One region of the Pseudomonas rhizosphaerae genome, then DNA from elsewhere that is predicted to be linked to it. Evidence: predicted binding sites of a transcription regulator. Region 1 holds the regulator's gene; each other region holds the start of a gene.

Region 1 (6,032 bases):
ATGCCCAAGGCAATCTCGAAGCGGCCCGCGCCGCGTACCTGTAGGGCCTGACATGCTGAACAAGAAAATCCGCAATATCGTGATCCTGGGTGTGCTGGGGCTGCTGTTCGCCGCCATCGGCTACTGGGATATCAGCCCTGAGCGCTTCCTCGAGCAGCCCACGGCGGCTGTCGACGAAAGCCAGATCGATTACTACGCTATCAACGCGCGGGCCCGGCAGTACCTGCCAGACGGTGGCGTGCAGTACGACATGACCGCCGACAAGGTCGAACACGTCAAGACGTCCGAGGTGACCCTGCTGACCAAGCCGGACATGCAGCTCTACCGCGGCACCGTCTACCCGTGGCACGTGACCAGCGAGCGCGGCGAGGTCAATCCCGACGGCAGCGAAGTGGAACTCATCGACTCCGTGCGCGTGGCACGGACCGACCAGAAGAGTCGTGCCACGGTGATCACCAGCTCGCGCATGACCGTTTTCCCACAGAAGCAATATGCGCAGACCGACCAAGACGTTAGAATCGACGGCGCCGGTGGCGTGTCGACGGCCAAGGGCATGAAAGCGTATCTGAATGACAGCAAGATCAACTTGCTGTCCAACGTAAGAGGACAGTATGAGGCTCGTTAAAACCCTCCCCTTTTTGCTCAGCCTGAGCGCAGCACTGGGAAGCGCGAGCGCCTGGGCACTGCCCACTGACCGCGATCAGCCCATTCATATCCAGTCCGACGATGCCCAGCTCGACGACAAACAGGGCGTGGCGACCTACAAGGGCAATGTGATCATTACCCAAGGGTCGATGAAGATCACCGGCAACACCGTGACCATCACCCGCAATGCCACGGGCGACGTGGACGTGTTCACCGCCGTCGGCAACCTGGCCTACTACGAGCAGAAGCCGGCTGCAGACAAGCCCATCGTGCAGGCCTACGGCATGACCATCCAGTATTTCGCGGCGCAGAACCGCATCGTGCTGATCGATAAGGCCAAGGTTATCAACGACGGCAACACGTCCGAAGGCGAGAAGATCGTCTACGACACGGTGCGCCAGGTGGTCAACGCCGGCCGTGCCACGGGCAGCAAGGTCACCACGCCGCGTCCGCGCATCGACATGGTGATCCAGCCCAAGAAGAAATCCGACGCACCGCAGAAGGCCCAGTAATGGCAGTCCTGAAAGCGCAGCATCTGGCCAAGAGCTACAAGAGCCGACAAGTCGTTCGTGACGTCAGCCTGTCCATCGAGAGCGGGCAGATCGTCGGCCTGCTGGGCCCCAACGGTGCCGGCAAGACCACCTGTTTCTACATGATCGTCGGCCTGGTCCAGGCCGACCAGGGCCGTGTGCTCATCGACGACCTGGACGTCAGCCACCAGCCCATGCATGGCCGCGCCCGCTCGGGTATCGGTTACCTGCCGCAGGAGGCCTCGATTTTCCGCAAGCTCTCGGTGGCCGACAACATCATGGCCATCCTCGAGACCCGCAAGGAACTCGATGCCACGGCGCGACTGGCAGAGCTCGAAGGCCTGCTGCAGGAATTCCACATCACGCACATTCGCGACAACCTGGGCATGAGCCTTTCGGGCGGCGAGCGTCGTCGTGTGGAGATCGCTCGGGCGCTGGCCACCGCACCCAAGTTCATCCTGCTCGACGAACCCTTCGCCGGTGTCGATCCGATTTCGGTCGGCGACATCAAGCAGATCATCCACCACCTCAAGACCAAGGGCATCGGCGTATTGATCACCGACCACAACGTCCGTGAGACCCTGGATATCTGCGAAACGGCCTACATCGTGAACGACGGCCAGCTGATTGCCGAAGGCGATGCCCAGACCATCCTGGCCAACGATCTGGTACGCGAAGTCTACCTGGGCCACGAGTTTCGCTTGTAAGGCCCGAGGGCGCCATCGCCCTCCTGCGGGCATTAATTTTCATGGCGCCCTAGGCAAACACTCAGGTTTCAGGCATATAATTTGCTTACGACATAAGCCGGGTACCTCGGTACCCGTAGTAGAAGGCGCTTCGCGCCGGCGACCAAGGTGTTAAGTTCCTGCCATGAAACCATCGCTCGTCCTACGTATGGGCCAGCAACTGACGATGACACCGCAGTTGCAACAGGCCATCCGCCTTCTCCAGCTATCGACCCTGGACCTCCAACAGGAAATTCAGGAAGCGCTGGAATCCAATCCCATGCTCGAACGCCAGGAAGAAGGCGACGACTTCGACAACAGTGACCCGCTGGCCGACAACATCGAGCAAAAGCCGACCCAGGAAATCCAGGAACCGAGCTTTCAGGAGTCTGCGCCGACGGTGGACAACCTCGAGGAAGGCGATTGGAACGAGCGCATCCCCAGCGAACTGCCCGTCGACACGGCGTGGGAAGACGTCTACCAGACCAGCGCCAGCAGCCTGCCGAGCAACGATGACGAGGAGTGGGACTTCACCACCCGCACATCGGTCGGCGAAAGCCTGCAAACCCACCTGTTGTGGCAGCTGAACCTGGCGCCCATGTCCGACACCGACCGCCTGATCGCCGTGACCATCATCGATTGCATCAACAATCAGGGCTACCTGGACGAGACGTTGCAGGAAATCTGCGAATCGTTCGACCCCGAGCTTGACATCGAGCTGGACGAAATCGAAGCGGTGCTTCATCGCATCCAGCAGTTCGAGCCGGCCGGCATCGGCGCGCGCAACCTGAGCGAATGCCTGATGCTGCAACTGCGCCAGCTACCGCCCAAGACCCGCTGGCTGGCCGAGGCGCAGCGCTTGGTGAGCGATTACATCGACCTGCTGGGGTCGCGCGACTACAGCCAGTTGATGCGCCGCATGAAGCTCAAGGAAGACGAACTGCGCCAGGTCATCGAGCTGGTACAGAGCCTGAATCCGCGGCCCGGCTCGCAGATCGAATCCAGCGAACCGGAATACGTCGTGCCCGACGTCATCGTGCGCAAGGACAACGATCGCTGGCTGGTCGAGCTCAATCAGGAGTCGGTCCCGCGCCTGCGAGTCAATGCGCAATACGCAGGCTTCGTGCGACGCGCCGACACCAGCGCCGACAACACCTTCATGCGCAACCAGCTGCAGGAGGCGCGCTGGTTCATCAAGAGCTTGCAGAGCCGCAACGAGACCTTGATGAAGGTGGCCACGCAGATCGTCGAGCATCAGCGCGGTTTCCTCGATTACGGCGACGAGGCCATGAAGCCCTTGGTGCTGCACGACATCGCCGAGGCGGTGGGCATGCACGAGTCGACCATTTCGCGGGTGACCACGCAGAAATACATGCACACCCCCCGTGGCATCTACGAGCTGAAATACTTTTTCTCAAGCCACGTCAGCACTTCCGAAGGCGGCGAATGCTCGTCCACGGCGATTCGCGCGATCATCAAGAAACTGGTCGCCGCCGAAAATCAGAAAAAGCCGTTGAGTGACAGCAAGATCGCTGGTTTACTGGAGGCACAAGGCATCCAGGTAGCCCGCCGAACGGTCGCCAAGTATCGCGAATCCCTAGGGATTGCGCCGTCCAGCGAACGCAAGCGGTTGATGTAGCCCTGCGATGTGCCACAGCGTTCCAGTGGCAGGCACCCAAGCCTGCTTCTTTATGCAATGGCAATAAGGAGAAGCGGTATGCAAGTCAACATCAGTGGACACCAACTGGATGTGACCGAACCCCTGCGAACCTACATCGGGGAAAAACTCCAGCGTCTCGAACGCCACTTCGACAAGATCACCAATGTTCAGGTGATCATGGAGGTCGAGAAGCTCAAACAGAAAATCGAAGCCACCCTGCGCATACCCGGTGGCGAGGTGGTTGCCAATGCCGAGCATGACGACATGTATGCGGCCATCGACCTGCTTACCGACAAGCTGGATCGCCAACTCAAAAAGCATAAGGAAAAACAGCAGAGTCTGCTGCAAGGCGCGACTGCTCGCTGACACTCCCCACCCATGATTCGACTAGAAACCATCCTGACCCCCGGCCGTTCCTGCGTGAACGTGCCGGGCGGCAGCAAGAAGAAAGCACTCGAAGAGATCGCCAACCTGATCGGTCGCGAAGTGCCGTCGCTCGACACGCAAACCGTGTTCGAAGCCCTCATCGCCCGTGAAAAACTCGGTTCCACCGGATTCGGCAATGGCATTGCCATTCCACATTGCCGGCTCAAGGGCTGCAATGCGCCTGTCAGTGCCCTCGTGCATCTTAGTGCCCCAATCGACTACGACGCGATCGACGGCGCCCCCGTCGACCTGCTCTTCGTGCTTCTGGTGCCCGAAGCGGCCACCGATGCCCATCTGGAATTGCTCCGCCAGATCGCCAGCATGCTCGATCGCAAGGAGGTACGCGAGAGACTGCGTTCGGCGCCCAGCAATCAAGCCTTGTACCAAGTGGTACTGGACGAACAGAACGGTCGTTAACCATGCGTTTGATCATCGTCAGTGGCCGCTCAGGCTCAGGCAAGAGCACTGCCCTGGATGTTCTGGAAGACAACGGTTTCTATTGCATCGACAACCTGCCAGCAGGGCTGTTGCCCGAGCTGGCCGAGCGTGCGCTGATTCATACCGAGCTGGCGCAACCTCAGGTGGCCGTGTCGATCGATGCGCGCAACCTGCCCAGTCATCTGTCACGCTTCCCGCAGCTACTCGCCGAAATGCGTGCCAAGCACATCCAATGCGATGTCCTGTACCTGGATGCCGATGAAGAAACGCTGCTCAAGCGCTTCTCCGAGACCCGACGTCGACACCCTTTGAGCAACAGCAATCGCTCGCTGGCCGAAGCCATCCGGGTGGAAAGCGACTTGCTGGGGCCCATCGTCGATCTGGCCGACCTGAAGATCAACACCACCAACCTGAACCTCTACCAGCTGCGCGATGCCATCAAGGTCCGGCTGTTGAACAAGCCCGAGCCGGGCACGGCCTTTCTGGTGGAATCGTTCGGTTTCAAGCGGGGCATGCCGATAGACGCCGATCTGGTATTCGACGTTCGCTGTCTGCCCAACCCCTACTGGAAACCCGAACTGCGCGAGCAGTCCGGGCTTGATGCGCCAGTCGCCGAATACCTGGCAGCGCAGCCGGATGTCGAAGAGATGTACCAGGACATCGCTGCCTACCTGCTCAAATGGCTGCCGCGCTTCGCGGCCAGCAGCCGTGCCTATGTCACCATCGCCATTGGGTGTACAGGCGGGCACCATCGCTCGGTATACTTGACCGAGCGCCTGGGCCGATTGCTGCAGCAGTCGCTCAAGAATGTCCAGGTTCGCCACCGCGACCTCAGCTGAAAGGATCCCCCGCGCAATGCCCGCCCTTCAAGTAGAAATCATCAACAAGCTCGGCCTGCACGCCCGTGCCGCAGCAAAATTCGTCGGCGTGGCGGGACGCTTTCCCTGCCAGGTTCGTGTGGGCCGTACGCCCGAGGCCCTGGTCGATGGGAAGAGCATCATGGGTGTAATGATGCTGGCTGCCGGCAAAGGCACCACCATTCATCTGCACACCGAAGGCGAGCAGGATCAGGACGCTCTGGATGCCATCGTCAAGTTGATCAACGACAAGTTCGACGAAGGCGAGTAGGCCCACGCGACGGCCCAGAGGCAGAACCCAGGTAGCGGCCAGCGAGCCGTCCGCTACCGTAAGGTTGCAGACTCAAGACAACGCCGTGTCCATCACCATCATCAGGCAGAAACCGACACACAGGCCCAGGCTTGCCAGCTTGTGATGACCGTTGCTGCGTGATTCGGGGATGATCTCGTGGGTCACGACCAGCAGCATCGCGCCGGCCGCGAAGGCCAGGCCCAGGGGAAGCAACAGCTCGCCCATTCGCACCAGCCAGGCACACAGTACCGCGAACACCGGCTCCACCAGCCCGGATGCGGCACCGATCAGGAAGGCCTTGTAGCGCGCCATGCCCGCTCCTGCCAGCACCAACGCGATCACCAGTCCTTCGGGCACGTCCTGCAAGGCAATGCCCATCGCCAGGCTGTCGGCGTCGTGCATGCCGCCGCCCGCCGAAACGCCAATGGCCATGCCCTCCGGGATATTGTGAGCGATGAT
Region 2 (6,032 bases), 420 kb from region 1:
TGGGACAGTGGAGGACTGCTCGTACTGCGCGGCCACTTCGCGCACCACCTCACACAGCCACTGCGCCGGCAAAGACAGCGGCAGCGCGGCATTGCGGCAGATGCCTACCGAACCACCCGGCTCGTGCACGCCCAGGTCCAGTTCGTAGAGCTGGCCGGTGGCGATGTCACGCTGCACCGCGTCACGTGGCGCGACCCAGATGGCGTCGCTGCTGGCGACGTAGCGACGACTGAGGGTCGGGGAAAGCGTTTCCAGACGTTGCGCGGAGGGCGTGATGGCGCACTGCACGAAAAGGCTGTCGGCGTGTTTGCGGATGGTCGTCCCAGCCAATGGCAGCACCCACGGGCAGGCGCCGACCTGTTCGGCATTGAGCGGGCGGGCTTCCAGCAATGGATGGCCAGGGCGCACCACCAGGGTCATCGACTCGCTGTACAGGTGTTCGAACGACAAGCCCTGGATTTGCGGGCTGTCGGTCATGCGACCGATCACCAGGTCCAGCTCGCCCACATGCAGTTGCGCCAACAGGTATGCCCCCGGCCCGGTCGCGACGCTGACCACCAGCGCGGCATGGCGCGCGTGCAGGCGGCAGAGCACCTCGGGCAGCAATTGGCTTTCCACGGTGGACAGCACACCGATGCGCACCTGCGGGGCTTCGTGCGGTTCGCCGCGCAGGCTGCTGACGCCGTCGCGCAGGGCCTGCACGCAGGGGCCAGCGTAGCGCATGAAGCGCACACCGGCGGCGGTCAGTTCGACACCGCTCTTGTCGCGGTCGAACAGGCGAGTCTGCAGCAGGTCTTCGAGTTCCTTGAGGGTCTTGGAGATCGCCGGCTGACTGATGGACAAGGTGTCGGCGGCCTTGGCGAAGCTGCCCTGGCGGGCAATTTCGAGAAAGCACAGCAGGTGGCGGAATTTGATGCGGCTGTCGAGGTTCATGGCGCCAATCGTAGCATTGGGCCATGGGGTTTGCTTTGGTAGTGAGGGCCTCTTCGCGGGCAGAGCCCGCTCCCACAAGTTCAACTGACGCTTCCGATTGTGTGGGAGCGGGGCGGGCGGCGAGCTCTCTGCCCGCGAAGAGGCCAGCAAGACCTACCTACAATCTGCCAATCTCCACGCGATCCCCATTCAAGCGCACCGGCCAGACCCTGACATGCTGATCCGGCGCCTCCAGGCAGCGCCCGTCGCTGAAGCAGTAATGCTGCTTGTACAGCGGCGCCGCCACCACCAACTCTCCCTGCAGGTAGCCGACGATCCCGCGTCCCAGCACGTTGGCGCCCGAGCGCGGATCGTGGTTGTCGATGGCGTGCAGCGCCCTGCCCTCGCCCGCCTCGGGTAGGTAGAACAACGCCACCTGGTCGCCGTCCAGCCACACCACCACACCGGAGTTGGGAATCAGATCAGACTGATCGCACACCGCTTGCCAGGTCATCGCTTGCACTGCGTTGGCTGCCTGCATCACACCACCTCCTCGACTACCGGGATCATTACCAGCGCATCGCCGGCCTGGGCGGGGCGACGCTGGCCGCGTTCCTTGACGAACTGCACGCCAGGGTCCGCGCGCTTGTCGTTGACGAAGGTGCGGAAGCGCTTGAGCTTTTCCGGATCCTTCAGGGCGTTGGCCCATTCGCATTCATAGTGATCGACCACCCGCTGCATCTGCGCTTCGAGCTCGGCGCCCAAACCTAAGCTGTCTTCCAGCACCACCTGCTTGAGGAATTCCAGGCCGCCTTCCAGGTTTTCGCGCCACACCGAGGTGCGCTGCAGCTTGTCGGCGGTACGGATGTAGAACATCAGGATGCGGTCGATGTAGCGGATCAACTGTTCGTCGTTCAGGTCGATGGCGAACAGCTCGGCGTGGCGCGGACGCATGCCGCCGTTGCCGCACACGTACAGGTTCCAGCCCTTTTCCGTAGCGATCACGCCGATGTCCTTGCTCTGCGCCTCGGCGCACTCGCGGGTGCAACCCGAGACGGCGAACTTGAGCTTGTGCGGCGAACGCAAGCCCTTGTAGCGATCCTCGATGCGCAGGGCCATGGCCACGCTGTCCTGCACGCCGTAACGACACCAGGTGCTGCCCACGCAGGACTTCACGGTGCGGGTCGACTTGCCGTAGGCATGCCCGGTTTCGAAGCCCGCTTCGATCAGTTCGCTCCAGATCTCCGGCAGCTCGTGCAACTGCGCGCCGAACAGGTCGATGCGCTGGCCACCGGTGATCTTGGTGTAGAGGTCGTATTTCTTCGCCACCACGCCGATGGCGATGAGCTTGTCCGGGGTGATCTCACCGCCGGGAATGCGCGGCACCACCGAGTAGGTGCCGTTCTTCTGCATGTTGGCCATGAAGGTGTCGTTGGTGTCCTGCAGCGGCACCAGCGAAGGGTCCATGATCGGCTGGTTCCAGCACGAGGCGAGGATGTTGCCGACGGTGGGCTTGCACACGTCGCAGCCCACGGCACCGCGTCCGTGGCGGGCGAGCATGTCCTCGAAGCTGGCGATGCCTTCGACACGGGCCAGCGCGTACAGCTCAGCGCGGGTGTAGGCGAAGTGTTCACACAGGCTCTTGTCGACGCTGACGCCACGGGCCGTCAACTCGTGCTCGAACACCTGCTTGAGCAGCGCCGCGCAGCCGCCACAGCCGGTGCAGGCCTTGGTCTGCGACTTGAGTGCCGAGAGGTCGCCGCAACCGCCGTCGACGGCGGAACAGATCGCGCCTTTGCTGACGTTGTGGCAGGAGCAGATCATGGCCGTGTCGGGCAACGCATCGGCGCCGAGAACCGGTGCGCCGTCGGACAGCGGCAGGATCAACGTCGAGGGGTCGGCTGGCAAGGCGATGCCGTTCTGCGCGTATTGCAGCAGGGTGTCGTAGTAGCTGTTGTCGCCGACCAGCACGGCGCCCAGTACCTGAGTGCCGGTGGCGTCCACCACCAGGCGCCGGTAGCTGGCATTGGCTTCGTCGATGAAGCGGTAGCTCTTGGCCCCCGGCGTGCTGGCATGGGCATCGCCGATGGAACCCACGTCGACGCCCAGCAGCTTGAGCTTGGTAGACATGTCGGCACCACTGAACGCCACCGGTGCCTCGCCTGCCAGTTCGCAGGCGACGTTGCGAGCCATGCTGTAGCCCGGCGCCACCAGACCGAAGATGCTGCCGTTCCAGGAGGCGCATTCACCGATCGCATACACCGCCGGGTCGCTGCTGCGGCAGTGCGGGTCGATGACGATGCCGCCGCGGGCGGCAATTTCCAGCCCACAGGCGCGACCCAATGCATCCTGAGGGCGAATGCCGGCGGAAAACACGATCAGGTCGGTTTCCAGAAACTCGCCGCCGTCGAAGTTCATCCGGTAGCGATGAGTCTCGCCGGCCTCTACGTTCTGAGTGGCGCGCGAGGTGTGCACGCCCACGCCCAAGGCTTCGATGCGAGCACGCAGGGCCGCGCCGCCATCGGCGTCCAGTTGCACCGGCATCAGCCGCGGGGCGAACTCGACCACGTGGGCCTCAAGCCCCAGCGACTTCAGAGCGTTGGCCGCTTCCAGGCCCAACAGTCCGCCGCCGACCACCACACCACGGCGCGCCCCAACCGCCGCAGCGCGGATCGCGTCCAGATCATCCAGGGTGCGATAGACCAGCCGCGCGTTGCCCTCACAGCCCGGAATCGGCGGCACGAACGGAAACGAGCCGGTGGCCAGCACCAGCACATCGTAGGCATGCCGCCCGGTGGTGGTTACCACTTCGCGGGCCTGGCGGTCGATCTCGATCACCGGCTGGCCCAGGTGCAGGGTGACGCCGTGCTTGCCATACAGCTGGGCGTCGCCCAAGGCCAGGGTTTCGGCGCACGAGCCGCCGAAGTATTCGGACAGGTGAACCCGGTCGTAGGCACGTTGACGTTCTTCGCCGAAGACGTGGATCTCGTAGCGATCGACCGCGTTGCGCTCGATCAACTGCTCGACACAGTGATGCCCCACCATGCCGTTGCCGACGACGATGAGTTTCTGCCGGGGCCTGAGGTTCACGAGCGCATTCATAGGTATCTCCAAGCGAGTCACGGTGTCTTGACCATCGGGCAAAAAAAAACGCCTGGAGCGAATGCTCCAGGCGCCTTTGCCTGATCGTCGAAATGTGGGTGTCCGGTGGGGTGATCGTCGTTGAGCACCGGGGACGTGTCTGGGTGGAAGCAGGTTGCGTGCCAGGGTTTGTTGGGTGGGGTGTCAGTTGGGGCCTCTTCGCGGGCAGAGCCCGCTCCCACATTGCTATGCGTTCGCCGGACCATTGTGGGAGCGGGGCGGGCGGCGAGCCCTCTGCCCGCGAAGAGGCCCTCCCTGATAAAAAGCCCCACCCCAGTGCACACCGCACCCTTTCAGTACACATCCCGCACATAACGCTTGTCCCGGCTCAACTGCGCCAGATAGGCCTCGGCCTCCAGCGTGCTCATGGCACCGTGTTCCGCCACCACGTCGCGCAGCACAGCGTCGACATCCTTGGCCATGCGGCTGGCATCGCCGCACACATAGAAGTGCCCCCCTTGCTGCAACCACAACCAGACCTGGGCACCCTGCTGGCGCAGCCTGTCCTGGACGTAGACTTTCTCCGCCTGATCCCGGGAGAACGCCGTGTCCAGCCGATGCAGATGCCCACTGCGCAGCCAGGCGTGCAGCTCGTCGCGGTAGTAGAAGTCGCTGTGTTCGCGCTGCTCGCCGAACAGCAGCCAATTGCGGCCGCCGTGCCCCAGTGCCTGGCGCTCGTGAAGGAAGGCGCGAAACGGCGCGATGCCGGTACCCGGTCCGACCATGATCATCGGTGTATCGGCTTGGCGGGGTACGCGGAACTGGGTGGCCTTGTGCACGAAGATCGGCACCAGCGCCGCCGCCGAGCGGTCGGCAAGAAAGCCTGAGCAGACCCCGCTGCGCAAGCGCTCGTTGCAACGGTAGCGTACCGTCGACAAGGTGATGTGCACCTGCTGCGGATCGGTGCGGGCGCTGGAACTGATGGAATACAACCGCGGCTGCAGCGGCTTGAGCAGGCCGAGCAATTCCTGCGTGGTCAGGGTAATGGGGAACGCCTCGAGCAGATCGATCAGTTGCTTGCCCCACAACCACTGCTGCAGCTGGCTGGCATTGTCCGCTTCGAGCAGCGAGGCCAGCAGCGGATCGGCGCAGCGCTCGGCCAGGAATGCCAGCCACTGCGGGGTGATCCGGGTAATGTCGAGGTACTTGTGCAACGCCACTGCCAGCGGCTGCTCGCCCTGGTCCTTGAGCAGCACCCGCTCGCTGCTGTCCAGACCCAGGCAGGCGAGCAGCTCTTCGACCAGGCTCATGCAGTTGCTTGGCCACACCCCAAGGGCATCGCCGGCTTCATACACCAGGCCGCTGTCCTTGAGGTCGAACACCACGTGGCGTACTTCCTTCTCGGTACCGGCAGCGTTGAGCACCTGATTGTGCAGCACCCGCGCCAGCCACGGTCGTTTGCGCGTATACAGGGGCGGGTCGGGCGTTATCGCCGCTGTCATGGGCGCTGTCATCGGGGCAGTGGATGGGCCGGCGAGCAGCAGGCCCACTGCCTGCATCCAGTGCTCGGCCAACGCTTGATCATCGGGTTCGCACTCGACCCGTTCGAGCAGACGCATCCCGCCCAGCTGGTTCAGGCGTTGGTCCAGCTTGCGGGCAAAGCCGCAGAACTGTCCGTAACTGGAATCGCCCAATGCCAGTACGCCATAGCGCAGGTCCGGGCAAGGCTCGATCCGTTCGGCCTGCAATTGCGCCCACAGACACGCGGCATTGTCCGGTGCGTCGCCATCGCCGAAGGTACTGGTCACCAGCAGCACGCTACGCGCAGCCAATAATTGGGCGGACGTGACCTCGTCCATGCCGCGCAGCTCCACCGACGCACCACGCTCGCGCAAGGTGTGTGCGCAGCGTTCGGCGATGGCTTGCGCGGTGCCGGTCTGCGAAGCCCAGAGCACCTGGATTGCCGTCTGCGGGTCAACCTGTGCAAGCGCATCGGGCACCTCGAGGTCGAGGTTCTGCAGGGCGATTTTCGGCGAGCC
Region 3 (6,032 bases), 540 kb from region 1:
CTGGAGGCATTGCGCGTGGCCTTGCACGTCTGAACGCAGGCTTGACCTTTCATTCGCCGACCACGGAACCCCTGCGACACGCCGCTATCCTAGTTGATGCATGCCATCCACAAGGAGTATCACATGGGTTCCACTTTCAATAGCCTGATCGGCCTGATCATCCTCGCGCTGGACATCTGGGCGGTCATCAACGTCATCAAGAGTGGTGCCTCGACCGGGGCCAAGGTCCTGTGGGTACTGCTGATCATCCTGCTGCCGGTACTGGGCCTGATCATCTGGGCCATTGCCGGTCCACGCGGCAACGTGCGGGTCTGAATCAAACAGGTCGAACCTGCAACGGGTTCGACCTGTCCGCCCTGGCGACGTATCATCCCCGGCCCGACCGCCGTTTCGCGGCCGATGCGTAGACTCTGAACGGAATTTTCACCTGTCTTCACGGACAATCCGCGCCCAGAATTAACCTTCGCACCCTTAACAGACCTCAACGACAGACCTCAACGGACCTTTCCCACACATGGCTACTCCGGACGCCTTGAGTCAAAAGCAGGCCGCGCGCGGCATGCTGCAACCGACCGTCAAATCGCACCTGGCTTATACGCTGCTCAGCGGCCTGGCAATCATGCTGATGCTCAGCGGGTTGCGCCTGGCATTGCTGATGTACAACCGCGAGATGATCGGCGATACGCCTACCAGCACCTTCGTCGAAGCCTTCGCCAATGGCTTGCGCTTCGACCTGCGCCTGGTGGTGTACCTGCTGATTCCGTTGCTGCTGGCAGTACTCAGCGCGCGCGTCATGCGCTGGCGCGGGCTGTTCCGGGCGTGGCTGACGGTGGTATCCAGCGTGGTGCTGCTGTGTGGCTTGATGGAAATGGACTTCTACCGCGAGTTTCACCAGCGCCTCAATGGCCTGGTGTTCCAGTACGTGAAGGAAGACCCCAAGACCGTGCTGAGCATGATCTGGTACGGCTACCCGGTAGTGCGCTACCTGCTGGCCTGGGTCTTCGTGACCTGGCTGCTGAGCCTGGTGTTCAAGGGCTTCGACCGGCTGACCCGTCCGCGTGTCGCCACGGCGGCCGGTGTCGGCAAGCCAGTGGCGCCGTGGTATGCGCGGGTAGGTGTGTTCGTGGTCATTCTGCTGATCGCAGTGGTCGCCGCGCGCGGCACCCTGCGTCAGGGTCCGCCGCTGCGCTGGGGCGACGCGTACACCACCGATTCGAACTTCGCCAACCAGTTGGGCCTCAACGGCTCGCTGACGCTGATCGCCGCCGCGAAAAGCCGGATGTCCGAAGACCGCGACAATATCTGGAAGGCGACCCTGCCGCAGGACGAGGCGCAAAGCGCCGTGCGCAATATGCTGCTGACGCCCCATGACACCCTGGTCGACAGCGACACCGCTGCGGTTCGGCGCAACTTCCAGCCGCCTCAGGCCAATACCCTGCCGATCAAGAACGTCGTGGTGATCCTGATGGAGAGCTTCGCCGGTCATTCGGTGGGGGCATTGGGCGCCGAAGGCAGCATCACGCCGTACTTCGACAAGCTGGCCCAGGAAGGCCTGCTGTTCGACCACTTCTTCTCCAGTGGTACCCACACCCACCAGGGCATGTTCGCCACCATGGGTTGCTTCCCCAACCTGCCGGGCTTCGAATACCTGATGCAGACCCCCGAAGGCAGCCACAAGCTTTCCGGCCTGCCGGAGATGCTCAGCGCCGCGCGGGGCTACGACGACGTCTATGTCTACAACGGTGACTTCGCCTGGGACAACCAGTCCGGGTTCTTCAGCAACCAGGGCATGACCACGTTCATCGGCCGTAACGATTTCGTCAATCCGGTGTTTTCGGATCCGACCTGGGGTGTGTCCGACCAGGACATGTTCGACCGTGGCAACGAAGAACTGGCCAAGCGCGGCGCCGCCGGCAAGCCGTTCTACGCACTGCTGCAGACCCTGTCCAACCATGTGCCCTACGCCTTGCCGGCCAACCTGCCGGTGGACAAGGTCACCGGGCGCGGCAGCCTGGACCTGCACCTGACCGCCATGCGTTACTCGGACTGGGCCCTGGGCCAGTTCTTCGAGAAGGCGCGCAAGGAGCCGTACTTCAAGGAAACCCTGTTCATCGTGCTGGGCGACCATGGCTTCGGTAATCAGAAGCAGATCACCGAGATGGACCTGGGCCGCTTCAACGTGCCGCTGTTGCTGGTCGGTCCCGGTATTCAGGAGAAGTTCGGCAAGGTCAACCACACCGTCGGCTCGCAGCCTGACGTGGTACCGACCATCATGGGCCGCCTGGGCGGCGCCAGCCAGCACCAGTGCTGGGGGCGCGACCTGCTCAACCTGCCTGCCGGCGACCCCGGTTTCGCCGTGATCAAGCCGTCGGGCAGCGAGCAGACCGTGGCGATCATCAAGGGTGACCGTATTCTGGTCGAGCCGCGGGACATGGACACCCGTCTGTATCGCTATCAGCTGGGCCGCGAGTTCGATGCACAGTTGATCCCCGATACCGACGCCAACGCCGCCGACGTACCGCAATTGCGCGCCAAGCTGGACTCGTTCATCCAGACGGCGACCAAGAGCCTGCTCGACAACACTGCCGGTGCAGTGGAGAGCAAGCAGGAGTAAGTCACTACCGATCGGTAAAAAGGCCCTGCGGGGCCTTTTTACATGGGGGGATCGGGCTCGTCCCGGTCCGGCTTGGGCCGTCCACTGTCTGGAACGAATCCCTGCCGTTGCGAGTCAACGTTGTGTGAGCGTATCAGGCAGATTCCTGCCTGAATTCCGTCGAGGAGATGTACACCGATGAAAGAGTGGAAAATCAGCTTCTTCAACAAGGACGGCGTGCAGGACAGCATGACGATCAGTGCTGATACCTGTCCGTCGATAGAAGAAGCAGCGACCCTGGTTCGCTCCAAGCTGTATCCGGTTGCAGCCGAGCTGGATGAAGTCAATCTTCCCGATACCGTCGCCTCGCCGGTCGCCAAGACGCTCAAGTCGCAGCACAGCGTGGAAATTACGGCCATTACCGAAGTCGCGTGAATTTCAGCTGATCCGGGCCATTGGCACAGGCCCGGCCTTCGCGTTACTCTGCGGTCAAGGTCTTCGCGGATCTTGCTGCTCGTTCCCATACCCTGCGTCATGCCACACGCTCGATTCCAGCTGCTGCGTCACCGACGTCGCACCGCACTCATTCCTTGTCCGAGGAGGTTCTGGAAGTACTGAAAGTCTATCCGTCGTTATTGCTGAGGGAGACGATTCATGAGCACAGCCTATCAAGAAGACATCAGCAGCAATGTATTACGTCGCATGAAAGAGGGCGGTTTCGACTTTGCCCGCATCCACCCCATCGAGTTCTACGCGGTCTTTCCCGATGAAGACCGGGCGCGCACGGCTGCCGGCAAGTTTCGCGGCGAGTCGCTCAACGCTCAGATCAGCGAGCGCGACGACGGTGCCTGGCACCTGGAGTTGAGCAAGCTGATGTACGCCACCCACGGTGGCATCGGTGAATTCGAGCAGGATTTCGAAGCCGTCGTCGAGCCGCTGGGTGGTGAAATCGAGGGCTGGGGCGTGAAGCACGAAATGAGCCGCCCTGAGGCCTGAACCCAGGTGAACCACGGTAGCCCCGTGGTTCTTTTGCCGACCCTTGTCGAAGGCAAAAAAAAGCCGCCCACTAAGGGGCGGCGAATGGGAATTCGGAAAATCGAGATGGGCGCCAAGCTTCCGCCGGTACCGCTGAAAGAATTATCAACGAACGCCGCAAGCTATTGAATTCAACCCTGTCTATGCTGGTCATAGAGACAAGCCGCTTGAACAATCCGCTTCGCAATGAAGCGTATGTCATCGGTGTTCGGACATTGCCGCACAAGAACGGTGCACGGTTCCCGACAGGGAATCCCAAGCACTTGATTTAATGGCACATATGCCGATGGCACGGGCCTTGCGAAGGCTCTTGGGTCCGGGTGACAAGGAGTACGGCATGAGCCGCACCTATTATGATGAAATGTACGATGCCGACGGCCAGGTTCGCCCGCATTACCGGGAGTTCGCCCGTTGGTTGGCCGACACGCCGCAGGAACTCCTTGCCCAGCGTCGACGCGAGGCCGATTTGCTGTTTCATCGCGCCGGTATCACATTCACCCTGTACGGCGACGAGCAGGGCACCGAACGGCTGATTCCCTTCGATACCATTCCGCGCAGCATTCCTGCCAGCGAATGGCGGATCGTGGAACGCGGCTGCATCCAGCGCGTCAAGGCGCTGAACATGTTTCTGGCGGACCTGTACCACGACCAGCGCATCATCAAGGCCGGCATCATTCCCGCCGAGCAGGTATTGGCCAACGAGCAGTATCAGCTGGCCATGCAGGGGCTGGACTTGCACCGCGACATCTACTCGCACATTTCCGGGGTCGACCTGGTGCGCGACGGTGACGGCACCTATTACGTACTCGAAGACAACCTGCGCACCCCCAGTGGCGTGAGCTACATGCTCGAAGACCGCAAGATGATGATGCGGTTGTTTCCCGAGCTGTTCGCGGCACAGCGCATTGCGCCTGTGGACCACTACCCCAATCTGCTGCTCGACACCCTGAAAAGCTCGAGTGCCATCGACAATCCCAGTGTGGTCGTACTGACGCCGGGCCGCTTCAACAGTGCATTCTTCGAACACGCCTTCCTGGCGCGCGAGATGGGCGTGGAGTTGGTGGAAGGGGCGGACCTGTTCGTCCGTGACGACAAGGTGTTCATGCGCACCACCGACGGACCCAAGCCGGTGGACGTGATCTACCGCCGCCTGGACGACGCCTTCCTCGATCCCCTGGCCTTCAACCCCGACTCCATGCTGGGCGTCCCCGGCCTGCTGGCTGCGTATCGCTCCGGCAACGTGGTACTGGCCAATGCCATCGGCACCGGCGTGGCCGACGACAAGTCGGTCTACCCGTTCGTTACCGACATGATCCGCTTCTACCTCGACGAAGAGCCCATCCTCAAGAACGTGCCGACCTGGCAGTGCCGCAAGCCATCGGAGTTGTCCCATGTGCTGGCCAACCTGCCCGATCTGGTGGTCAAGGAAACCCAGGGTTCGGGTGGCTATGGCATGTTGGTGGGCCCGTGCGCGAGTGCCGCAGAGATCGAAAATTTCCGGGCGCGCCTCAAAGCCCGACCCCATGCCTACATCGCCCAACCCACGCTGTCGCTGTCGACCTGCCCGACGTTCGTCGAGAACGGCATAGCGCCCCGTCATATCGATCTTCGTCCCTTTGTCCTGGCCGGTCGCGAAACCCGCGTGGTGCCCGGCGGCCTGACCCGCGTCGCCTTGCGTGAAGGCTCGCTGGTGGTGAATTCGTCGCAGGGCGGCGGGACCAAAGACACCTGGGTGGTCGAGGATTAAGGATGCCTGCCAATGCTAAGTAGAACTGCCTCTGATCTGTATTGGATGTCACGCTATCTGGAGCGCGTGGAGAATCTGGCGCGCATGCTCGATGTGAGTTATTCACTGTCGCTGATGCCGCAGGATGGCCGGGGTGACGGGCTGGACGAGATCGCCATGCCGCTGTTGATCACCGGCACCCTGGAAGATTACCTCGAGCGTCACGGCCAGTTGCACGCCGAGCGCCTGTTGCACTTCTTCGCCCTGGACCCGGCCAATCCGGCCAGCATCTACAGTTGCCTGGGCGCGGCACGTGCCAGTGCCCATGCAGTGCGTGGACGCATCACCGCCGACATGTGGGAAAACATCAACTCCACCTGGCTCGAGATCCGTGGCATTGCCGAGCAGGGTGTGGGTCGCTACGGCATGAGCCGATTCTGCGACTGGGTCAAGGAACGCGCCCACCTGTTCCGCGGGGCCACCTACGGCACCCTGATGCGCAACGACGCGTTCCGGTTCATCCGCCTGGGTACCTTCATCGAGCGCGCCGACAACACCCTGCGCCTGCTCGATGCACGCTACGAAATGCTCGGCGAAGATGCCTATTCGGTCGACGACAGCTCGGCTCGGGGGTACTACCAGTGGAGTGCGCTGTTGCGCGCGCTGTCGAGTTTCGAG

Evidence for each region. The regulator sigma-54, encoded in region 1, starts transcription at its own class of promoters, with help from an activator protein. The targets are predictions, from matches to a motif close to ANTGGCATNNANNTTGCTNT.
Region 2: nirB (nitrite reductase large subunit NirB) is a predicted target of sigma-54. The motif match lies at 4,161-4,180, and genes of this name have one in related genera.
Region 3: LT40_RS01340 (circularly permuted type 2 ATP-grasp protein) is a predicted target of sigma-54. The motif match lies at 3,914-3,933, and genes of this name have one in related genera.

The regions. Positions count from the first base shown of each region.
Region 1 covers NZ_CP009533.1:827,389-833,420, reverse strand. The annotation lists gene LT40_RS03810 (KdsC family phosphatase) at 1-44, shown strand, start outside; gene lptC (LPS export ABC transporter periplasmic protein LptC) at 53-625, shown strand; gene lptA (lipopolysaccharide transport periplasmic protein LptA) at 612-1,157, shown strand; gene lptB (LPS export ABC transporter ATP-binding protein) at 1,157-1,882, shown strand; gene LT40_RS03790 (RNA polymerase factor sigma-54) at 2,046-3,539, shown strand; gene hpf (ribosome hibernation-promoting factor, HPF/YfiA family) at 3,618-3,926, shown strand; gene ptsN (PTS IIA-like nitrogen regulatory protein PtsN) at 3,939-4,403, shown strand; gene rapZ (RNase adapter RapZ) at 4,406-5,263, shown strand; gene LT40_RS03770 (HPr family phosphocarrier protein) at 5,280-5,552, shown strand; gene LT40_RS03765 (ZIP family metal transporter) at 5,625-6,032, opposite strand, start outside.
Region 2 covers NZ_CP009533.1:1,245,432-1,251,463, reverse strand. The annotation lists gene pcaQ (pca operon transcription factor PcaQ) at 1-933, opposite strand, end outside; gene nirD (nitrite reductase small subunit NirD) at 1,091-1,453, opposite strand; gene nirB (nitrite reductase large subunit NirB) at 1,453-4,014, opposite strand; gene LT40_RS05675 (bifunctional nitrate reductase/sulfite reductase flavoprotein subunit alpha) at 4,347-6,032, opposite strand, start outside.
Region 3 covers NZ_CP009533.1:284,006-290,037, forward strand. The annotation lists gene LT40_RS01315 (hypothetical protein) at 1-33, shown strand, start outside; gene LT40_RS01320 (PLDc N-terminal domain-containing protein) at 124-315, shown strand; gene LT40_RS01325 (LTA synthase family protein) at 515-2,614, shown strand; gene LT40_RS01330 (hypothetical protein) at 2,792-3,028, shown strand; gene LT40_RS01335 (ribonuclease E inhibitor RraB) at 3,248-3,589, shown strand; gene LT40_RS01340 (circularly permuted type 2 ATP-grasp protein) at 3,966-5,375, shown strand; gene LT40_RS01345 (alpha-E domain-containing protein) at 5,388-6,032, shown strand, end outside.